3 regions of the Thiohalobacter thiocyanaticus genome follow, and region 1 is predicted to be linked to each of the others. Evidence: riboswitches for the same ligand, from Rfam matches in the RefSeq annotation. Region 1 holds a riboswitch; each other region holds the start of a gene.
The links. A riboswitch is a leader RNA that binds a small molecule or an ion and turns the genes downstream of it on or off. The one in region 1 is predicted to bind cobalamin.
Positions count from the first base shown of each region.

Region 2: it holds a riboswitch for cobalamin, as region 1 does, so the genes downstream of both, CFK21_RS05575 (ribonucleoside-diphosphate reductase subunit alpha) here and CFK21_RS13550 (TonB-dependent receptor domain-containing protein) in region 1, are expected to answer to the same signal.
Region 3: it holds a riboswitch for cobalamin, as region 1 does, so the genes downstream of both, CFK21_RS01285 (TonB-dependent receptor) here and CFK21_RS13550 (TonB-dependent receptor domain-containing protein) in region 1, are expected to answer to the same signal.

Region 1 is NZ_AP018052.1:2,920,770-2,923,974, reverse strand. Features, by position in the region: gene CFK21_RS13550 (TonB-dependent receptor domain-containing protein) at 1-1,179, opposite strand, end outside; cobalamin riboswitch at 1,294-1,507, opposite strand; partial or broken gene CFK21_RS13545 (hypothetical protein) at 1,616-2,067, shown strand; gene CFK21_RS13540 (ABC transporter ATP-binding protein) at 2,162-2,932, opposite strand; gene CFK21_RS13535 (FecCD family ABC transporter permease) at 2,929-3,205, opposite strand, start outside.
Region 2 is NZ_AP018052.1:1,178,447-1,181,651, reverse strand. Features, by position in the region: gene CFK21_RS05580 (LysR family transcriptional regulator) at 1-891, shown strand; cobalamin riboswitch at 928-1,148, shown strand; gene CFK21_RS05575 (ribonucleoside-diphosphate reductase subunit alpha) at 1,288-3,205, shown strand, end outside.
Region 3 is NZ_AP018052.1:276,470-279,674, forward strand. Features, by position in the region: gene CFK21_RS01270 (ATP-binding cassette domain-containing protein) at 1-111, opposite strand, end outside; gene CFK21_RS01275 (gamma carbonic anhydrase family protein) at 240-776, shown strand; gene CFK21_RS01280 (RNA recognition motif domain-containing protein) at 952-1,308, shown strand; cobalamin riboswitch at 1,430-1,635, shown strand; gene CFK21_RS01285 (TonB-dependent receptor) at 1,889-3,205, shown strand, end outside.

The DNA.
Region 1 (3,205 bases):
GAACGCCGTGCCGTAGGAGGCGATCACGCGGGTGCCGGTCGGGAGGTCGTGTCCCCAGGCGATATTGCCCGTGGTCTCGTTGCCGAACTCGCTGTGGTGATCGTAGCGCAGGCCCAGGGTCCAGTCGCTCGCCAGGGCGCTGAACTGATGCTGGACGAAGCCGGCACTGTTGTAGATGTTCTCGTCGATGACGCCGTTGCGGTCCTTGCTTGCCTCGTCCACCCAGTAGTCGATACCGGCGGTGAACAGACCGTTGAATACCGTGAGATCGTTCTGCCAGCTCGCACTGCGGCGTTTGGTCTGAATCACGGCCGGCGAGGTCGGGCTGGCGGAATCCGTTTCATCCAGGGCATAGCCCAGGGTCAGGGACTGGCTCCATACCGCAGTCGTCATGTGTTCCAGCTTCAGGCTGGCGGCCTGGTTCCTGTAATCGATGTCGCCGGTGGCGGGGTCGAGTTCATTGGTGCCGTGGGCATGGGTCAGGTTGAAACGCATCGCCAGCCCCGGCATCAGTTCACCGTCCAGTCCAAGCGCAGCATGCAGGTTGTCGTAGCCGTGCTTCTCGCTGGCCTGGTCGAGGGTGCGGATCCCGTCGGTGTCCAGGGCGCCGGCCTGCAGGCTGTAGCGCCAGCGCTTGCCGCCGCCGATGCCGGCCTCGATCTCGCGGGTATCGTCGCCGCCGTAGCCGATGCGCGCGGTCGGTCCCTCGTTCCGGCGGGTGAAGATCTGGATTACGCCGCCCACGGCATCGGAACCGTACAGACTGGCGCGGGGGCCGCGCACGACCTCGATGCGCTCGATCTGGTCCGGACGCAGATTGCCCCAGTTGAAGGTGCCGAGGGTGGCAGAGGCGGCACGCACACCGTCGATCAGTACCAGCACATGATCGGAATTGGTGCCGCGGATGAAGACGGAATCGGTCTTGCCTATGCCACCGCTGGTACTGATGTGAATGCCGGCCTTCGCGCGCAGCAGTTCCACCGTGGACCTGGCCTGGCTGCGCTCGATTTCGTCCCGATCGATGACCGTGACCGAGGCCAGGCTCTGATCGGCGGTCTGTGCCGTCCGGGTTGCGGTAACGATGACCTGGGCCATTTCTTCCGAGTCGGCCGCGGGCGCGGCAGGCGAGATGAATCCGGAAGCGGCCGTGATTGCGGCCGCGAGCGTGTTTCTGAACATCGATTTCTCCCAACGCACGCCCGTCCGCGTGCGGATGATTATTGTGAGTGCATGGCAAGGGAAAGGTGTTGCGTGGGAGAGGTGGATGCCACGCGGGCACCACCCTCCGCAGTGCCACCTGGGATACCTCGGGCCGGTCTCCGGGCTCGCGAGCAGGAAGTATGCTTCCCTGACCTGTCGCCTTCCCACGCGTACGCAGTGGCACTGTGACAGGTCTTGACTCGCCTACCGTTGCGGGGGCAGCGCCGGAATTGAATCCAGGGGATTCGCGCCGGCTTCCCGTTTCACCGCGCTGTGAAGGCGCGGCACCCGAGGCATTTCAAGTGGCCGGAACTTTACGCGGCGGCCGATGGCCGGTCAAGTTGACACGGCCGGCTTGACCTGTTCGTCGGCCGGGGTAGACTGGCATACCAATCGGTATGTTAGGAGTTCGGGCATGAGCCGGAATGCACCCGCGGTTTCACAGAATCCCTTTCTTGCCGCCTTTCGGGGCAGCTTCTACGGCGTGCTGCGCTGGCCCCAGCTGGATGAGCTCTGGCAGCGGCTGCGCGACGATGCCGATGGCGGCTGGTACATCTATGCCGTCGGTGAGACGCCGCCCGGGACCTCAGCCACGGCAGAACAGTTGGCCCGTTTCATCGATGAAGTGGACGTACTGCTGCGCCGTGAGCATGAAGAGGACTACTGCGGCATTGTCTACACCGATTCCTTCGATCAGCCCACCTATGTGAAGATCTTCGATCCCAACAACCTGGGTGTGAGCTGCGGCTTCTCCGACAATCCCCCAAGCCCGGCTGGATCCTGTCCAAGCTCAAGCCCGCGGATCTCGAAGCGGACATGCCCCTGCCCGGCAATCGCCGCCGCTGGTGGCAACGTTTGTTCGGATAGACGGGGATGAACATGGGCTGCGCGGAATTATGTCGTACTGGCTGCGATTGAACGCGAATACATCCCCCCCTTCTTGTCGCTGCCGACCGTTTGATCAGAGTTGCGGAAACCAGAACCGGCCACCATCCGCTGCGACCGACTGCATCGGCCAGGCATAGAGCCGGCTGAGGTTCCCGGTATTGAGCAGCTCGTCGACCGGGCCCTGCAGGCAGGTGCCGTCCGGCATCAGCATCAGGACGTGATTGCAGAAACGGGCGGCCAGATTCACATCGTGCAGCACCAGTAGGGCGGCCTTGTCGCTGTGGTCCAGGCTCCGGCGCACGCGCTGCAGTACATCGAGCTGGCGGCGCAGGTCGAGGTGGTTGGTCGGCTCGTCCAGCAGCAGCAGGGCCGGGTCCTGCACCAGCAGGGTGGCGAAGGCCAGGCGCCGGCGCTCGCCGCCGGACAGGGTCTGGATGTTGCGTTCGGCCAGCGCCAGCAACTCGAGCTCCCCCAGGATCTGATCGACCCGCGCCACTTCCTCGCGCCCCTCCCACTGCCAGCCGCCCAGATGCGGATAGCGTCCCAGCAGGGCGGCCTCGCGCAGCTGCAGGGGAAAGGGGTCGTGATTGTCCTGCGGCATCAGGCCCAGGCGCCGGGCCAGGGGCTTGCGCGCAAAGGATTCGAGCGGCTGTTCGTCGATGAGGATGCGGCCGGTCTCCGGCTGGCGCAGTCGCGCCAGGCAGTGCAGCAGGGTGGTCTTGCCCGAGCCGTTGGGGCCGAGGATGGCCCAGCACTGACCCGGTTCCACCGCCAGGTCCAGGCCCGCGACCAGGCGCCGCGGACCGATATTGATGCCGAGCTGTTCGGCGCGCAGCAGGCTCATGCCGGCTCCGTGGCCCGCGCCTGGCGGGTGAGCAGGTACAGGAACAGCGGCACGCCGAGAAAGGCGGTGACCACGCCCACCGGCAGCTGCTGGGGCGCGAGCAGGGTACGGCCGAGGGTGTCGGCCAGCACCAGCAGACTGCCGCCGGCCAGCGCCGCGGCGGGAATGAGGAAGCGATGGTCGCGGATGCCCAGCAGCCGGATCAGGTGCGGGATCACCAGCCCGACGAAGCCGATGCTGCCCGCCTGACTCACGGCCAGGGCGGTGGCCAGG
Region 2 (3,205 bases), 1.5 Mb from region 1:
ATGACGATCGAGATCCGGCACCTCCGCACCCTCGCCGCCCTCGCGGCCAGCGGCAGCCTGGCGCAGGCGGCGGAGCGAGTGCATCTGACCCAGTCGGCACTGTCTCACCAGCTTCGCACCCTGGAGGATCACTACGGGGTGACGCTGCTCCATCGCGGCAGTCGGCCGATCCGCCTCACTCCGGCCGGCGAACGTGTGCTCGCGCTCGCGCAGGAAGTCCTGCCGGCGCTGGAGCAGGTCGAACACAGTCTGCTGGGAATCGCTGCCGGCCGAGTCGGCCGCCTCTATGTCACCATCGAATGCCATGCCTGCTTCGACTGGCTGCTGCCACTGCTGGAGGACTTCCGCCAGCGCTGGCCGGAAGTCGAGATCGACATCCGCACGCCGGACCACTTCGATGCCCTGCCCGCACTGATCGATGGCGACATCGACCTGGTCATCACCTCCGACCCCATCGAGCGGCCGAGGCTGGAGTTCCAGCCGTTGTTCGACTATCGCGCCCTCCTGGCCATGCCGACCGACCATCCGCTGGTTGAACGCGACTGGATCCGCCCGCAGGACCTGGCCGACCAGGCACTCATCACCTACCCCGTCCCGCAGCAGCGGCTGGATATCTTCACCCACTTCCTCGATCCGGCCGGTGTGACGCCGGCGCAGGTCCGCCAATGCGAACTGACCGCCGTCCTGTTGCAGTTGGTGGCCAGCCGCCGCGGCCTGGCTGCGCTGCCCGACTGGGTCCTGCGCCCGGCTCTGGAAGCCGATCGCCTGGCGGCCCGGCCGCTGGGCCCGCAAGGCATGGGCGGGCGCATGTACGCGGCCGTGCGGACCACCGAGGCCGAACTACCCTGGCTGGCAGACTTCATCGCCCTGGCGACGGCGGCCGAAAGATAGATCGCCACCCGCTTGAACCCCGCCCGATTATCTCCTATATTGGGCTTCACCTCCGGTGCGACCACTAGATATTGTGGTTGCGGCAACAGGGAACCCGGTGAGAATCCGGGGCTGTCGCGCAGCGGTATGGGGGAACGACGCCACAGGTGCAGCACGCACAGGCACTGTCCTTCGGGATGGGAAGCCGTGGCACAGGTGAACGGCAACCGCCGTTCGAGCCCCCGAGCCCGAATACCTGCCGGAGTGGATTCCACACGAATCCATGCACCCGGGTCTCGCGCCAAGGCCTCAGGGTGGCAGAGCCGCCAGATTTCCCGATCCCGGCCCGCCAGCCTCGCCCGCGCGTCTCCCGCTGTCATCGACACACTGCCACCACGCAGAGAGGGGGAGAGCATGCTGACAACCACCACCGCAACCGAATCGCCGACGCCGGCGGCCGCCCGGCGGCCGGAACCGGAACCGCCGACGCCAACCGGCTACCGCGTCATCCGCCGCAATGGCAAGGTCACCGCCTTCGACCGCAGCAAGATCGCCATTGCCATGACCAAGGCCTTCCTGGCCGTGGAAGGCGGCACCGCCGCGGCCTCCAGCCGGGTCCACGAGACCGTCGAGCAACTGACCGACCAGGTCATCGACGCGCTGTTCGGACGCGTGCCGGGCAGCGGCACCGTCCACATCGAGGACATCCAGGATCAGGTCGAACTGGCGCTGATGCGCGCCAGCGAGCACAAGACCGCCCGTGCCTATGTCCTGTACCGCCATCAGCAGGCCGAAAGACGCGCCGCCGGGCGCGCAGCGAGCGCGGGCCGGCCGGCCGAGGACGAGGCCGTACTCACGGTTACGCTCGATGACGGCAGCACCCGGCCGCTCGACCTGGCCCACATCGAAACCCTGATCGAGGAGGCGACCGCCGGGCTCACGGACGTGGACGCGGCCGCGGTGTTGCAGGAAGCCCGGCGCAACCTCTTCGACGGCATGCATGAGCGGGATGTCGGCCAGGCACTGGTCATGGCCGGGCGCATGATGATCGATCGCGAAGCCGACTACAGCCACGTCGCCGCCCGCCTGCTGCTCGACAACCTGCGGCGTGAGGCACTGGGCTTTGTAGGCGGCGGCAGCGCCCGGGTCACCCAGGCGGAAATGGCCACGCGCTATCCCGACTACTTCAAGGCCTGCATCCACCGCGGGGCGGAACTGGAACTGCTCGACAGCGAACTGACCCGCTTCGACCTGGATCGGCTCGGCGCCGCGCTCAAGCCCGAGCGCGATCTGCAGTTCACATATCTGGGTCTGCAGACCCTCTATGACCGCTACTTCATACACCATGACAAGACCCGCTTCGAACTGCCGCAGGCGTTTTTCATGCGTGTGGCCATGGGCCTGGCCAGCAACGAGATCGAGCGCGAGGCGCGGGCGATCGAGTTCTATGATCTGCTTTCCAGCTTCGACTTCATGAGCAGCACCCCGACCCTGTTCAACTCCGGCACCCTGCGCCCGCAGCTCTCCTCCTGCTATCTCACCACCCTTCCCGACAACCTCGACGGTATCTATTCCGGCATCCGCGACAATGCACTGCTGTCCAAGTTCGCCGGCGGTCTGGGCAACGACTGGACGCGGGTGCGCGGCATGGATGCCCACATCAAGGGCACCAACGGCAAGAGCCAGGGCGTGGTGCCATTCCTGAAAGTCGCCAACGACACCGCGGTGGCGGTCAACCAGGGCGGCAAGCGCAAGGGGGCCGTATGCGCCTATCTGGAGACCTGGCACATCGACATCGAGGATTTCCTGGAACTGCGCAAGAACACCGGCGACGAGCGCCGCCGCACCCATGACATGAATACCGCCAACTGGATCCCCGACCTGTTCATGAAACGGGTGGCCGAGGCGGCCGAGTGGACGCTTTTCTCACCCGACGAGGTGACCGATCTGCACGATCTCACCGGCCGGGAATTCGAACAGCGCTACACGGAATACGAAGCGAAGGCCGCGCGCGGCGAGATCCGTGTCTCGCGCCGGGTCCAAGCTGTGGAATTGTGGCGCAAGATGCTGTCCATGCTGTTCGAGACCGGTCATCCGTGGATGACCTTCAAGGACCCCTGCAACCTGCGCTCGCCGCAGCAGCATGTCGGCGTCGTGCATTCCTCCAACCTGTGCACCGAGATCACACTGAACACCTCGGATGACGAGATCGCGGTATGCAATCTCGGCTCCATCAACCTCGCGCGCCACGTCGGCGCCGACGGCCTGGATCCGGACAAGCTCGAACGCACCATCGGCACCGCCATGCGCATGCTCGACAACGTCATCGACTACA
Region 3 (3,205 bases), 590 kb from region 1:
GCCATTGGCGCCGGTGATCCCGACCTTCTGGCCGGGATGAACGCGCAGCGAGACATCCTGCAGCAGCATCCGGTCGCCGCGCTGCAGGGCGAGATTCTTCAGTTCCAGCATGGAGGCGGCATTCTACTCCAATGCAACCGCACCGGCATCGAAGTACCCCGGGATGGCCGGGTGTCGCATTACTCCCCCTGCTTGCATAGACTGTCTGCCAGCACAGCCTACGAAGGATTGCCCCACCCATGCCCATCCGCACATTCGAGACCCACACCCCTGTCATCGATGGCTCCGCCTACGTCGATCCCACCGCGCTGGTCATCGGTCAGGTGGAGATCGGGGCGGACAGTTCGCTCTGGCCCAACGTGGTGGCCCGCGGCGATATTCATCACATTAAAATAGGGGCCAGCACCAATATTCAAGATGGCTCTGTTCTTCATGTCACCCACGACAGCGAGTTCGCGCCCGGCGGGCATCCACTGGAGATCGGTCACGCCGTCACAGTGGGCCACATGGTGGTGCTGCACGGCTGTACAATCGAAGATAACTGTCTGATTGGAATGGGTTCCATGATCATGGACGGGGCGCGTGTCCAGACCGGGGCCATGCTGGGGGCAGGCAGCCTGGTTCCACCCGGCAAGGTGCTGGACGGGGGCTGGCTGTGGGTAGGCCGACCGGCCAAAGCGGTGCGGGAGCTGACCGAACAGGAAACCCTGTTTCTGGAATACTCTGCGCGGCATTATGCCCGGCTCAAGGATCGCCACCTGGCGGGCAGCGACTGACTGGCGGGGACGGGAAAAAGGCCCTACAATCAAACCGGGAAGGCGATCAATGTGATGCCTGGCCAACATCAGGCCCGCGGGCGGCAGCATGGGCCCTGCCGCAGAGCCCCGACAGGAATCTTTCTCTACCAGGGATGTCGAAGAACAACACAGGCCCTGGTTTCAGGAGAAAGCCATGATGCTATTCATCGGTAATCTGCCCCAGTCGGCCACCACGGCGCGGCTCGCCGATGCTCTGCGCCTGGGGCATGAGGATGCTCACCGCCTGCGCATTATCCGCAAGCCCGGCCGTCACGGCGGAGTGCAGCGCTATGCTGTGCTGCAGGTGCGCACCCCGGCCGCGGCCAACCGGTTGCTGGGGCGCAGCAACAAGATCAAGCTCAACGGTCAGCCGCTGGAGTTGCGCGAGTTCTGCAAGCGCATTGCCAACAACGAACGCCGCGCGCTGAACTGGCGCAGCAAGACCTGGCCGCATGCCGAGCGTCGCTGCAACGAACGTCGCTGCACCGCAGGCGAACGACAGGCCGCCTGACAGCCCCCCGGCCGCGCCGGGGTGGACAGCCATCGGTGCCGCCGCAACCGCGGCGTGTGCATGCGCGTTGCCCCGTCCTTTACGCCATCCCGATTTGACTTCATGCAGATTCATGACTAAGGTGTGCACACCGTAGACAGGTGCTGGCAAGCTGTTCAGTGTTGCCAGTGAAACGGGAAGCCGGTGAGAAACCGGCACTGCCCCCGCAACGGTAATTGGGTCAAGGCGCTTCATCCAGGCCACTGTGCGCAAGCATGGGAAGGCGAAGCGTCGAGCCGTACGGCTCTACCCATAAGTCCGGAGACCGGCCTGCCTACTACGCTGCATCCGCATGACGGAGGCGGCGGCACTCGGCGCTACGGAGGGTATCGCCAGGGGCAGGCTACCCGCCAATCGCACTGGCGTTTCGCCTTTCTCCCGATTTGTCCTCCGCGGCGCGTGTATGCGTGTACTGGCGGAGGGCCAAATGTGTAATCCCGGACGACCCCGGCATGCCGGGCGGTCGATAATTCCACTACTATGCAGCGTCCATGATGCATCGGTCCTGGCCCGACTCGGTGCGTTCTGTCTCGGCCTGACGGTGCTGTCCGTCAGCGCGGACGAGCCGTTCGAACTGGACGATATCGTGGTCACTGCGGCCTCCCCGGATACACCTGTACTGGCCACGCCGCGCAGCGTTTCGGTCATCACGGCGCGCGACCTTGACAATGCCACCACCACCGATCTGGCCGAACTGCTGTCGCGCGAGGCCAATGTCAATCTGCGCAGCTTTTTCGGCGGCAACAAGTATTCCAATATCGACATCCGCGGCATGGGCGAGACCAGTGTCAGCAATGTCATTTTCCAGGTTGACGGCTTCCGTCTGAATGCGCCCGATCTGTCGGGTGCGGATCTGTCGAGCATTCCGCTGTCGCAGATCGAGCGTATCGAAATCCTGCGCGGCGCCAACGGGGTGCGCTATGGCGACGGTGCGGTCGGCGGTGTGGTCAATATCATCACCGGCCAGCCGCAGGCCGGAGTGCAGGGTCATGCTGAATATACCCGGGGTTCATTTGACAGTGACGCGACCACGGCGGATATCAGTGTGGGCGGACGCCATGCCCGCGCACGCCTGAGCCTGGCGCATGCCGACAGCGACGGCCACCGGGTCAACAGCGCCAGCCGCGAACGCGATGCCGCGCTGCGGCTGAATCTGTATCCACTGCCGGCGCTGGAGCTTGATCTGCGCGCGAGCTACCACGACGACCGGTTCGGTTTTCCCGGGCCGGTGAGCCAGACGGCGTTCCAGACACGGGAGGGCCGCGAAGGCTCCAACTCGCCGAACGACTTCAGCGAAACCACCGATCATCGCTATCAGGCACGGCTGGGCGCCGACCTGAACCGCTACGGGCGCCTCACCCTGCACGCCAATGTGCGCGACCGGGACAACCCCTATGTGCTGGGCTACACCCCGCTACTCAGCATCGAGGATCAGCAGGGCGAGATTTCCGAACGCTCACAGCATGTCGGCCTCGAGCATACCGTCGCCGTCACAGCGGCCGGGCTGCCGCTGGACATCGCCTGGGGCGCGACCGGCTTTTTCAGCGACTATGTCCGGCGCGAGAACGGCACCGATGTACCGGACCAGAGTAAGCGCACCGCCGGAGACATTGAGGAGGCGGCCGCCCACATCATTATCGACGCCGCGCCGGCCGATGCCTGGCTGCTCAGTGCCGGCTATCGCCTCGATCGCTTCCGGGTCGAGCGGCTGGATGAAAGGCTGGTACAGCTCTATACCGGCACCTTTCCCTTTTTCATTCCGGCGGGTGCGCAGTGGCAGAACACGCTGGATGAAACCACCACCTGGCACAATAACGCCGGCGAGATCGGCCTGAGCTGGCTGCCCACCGACAGCCTT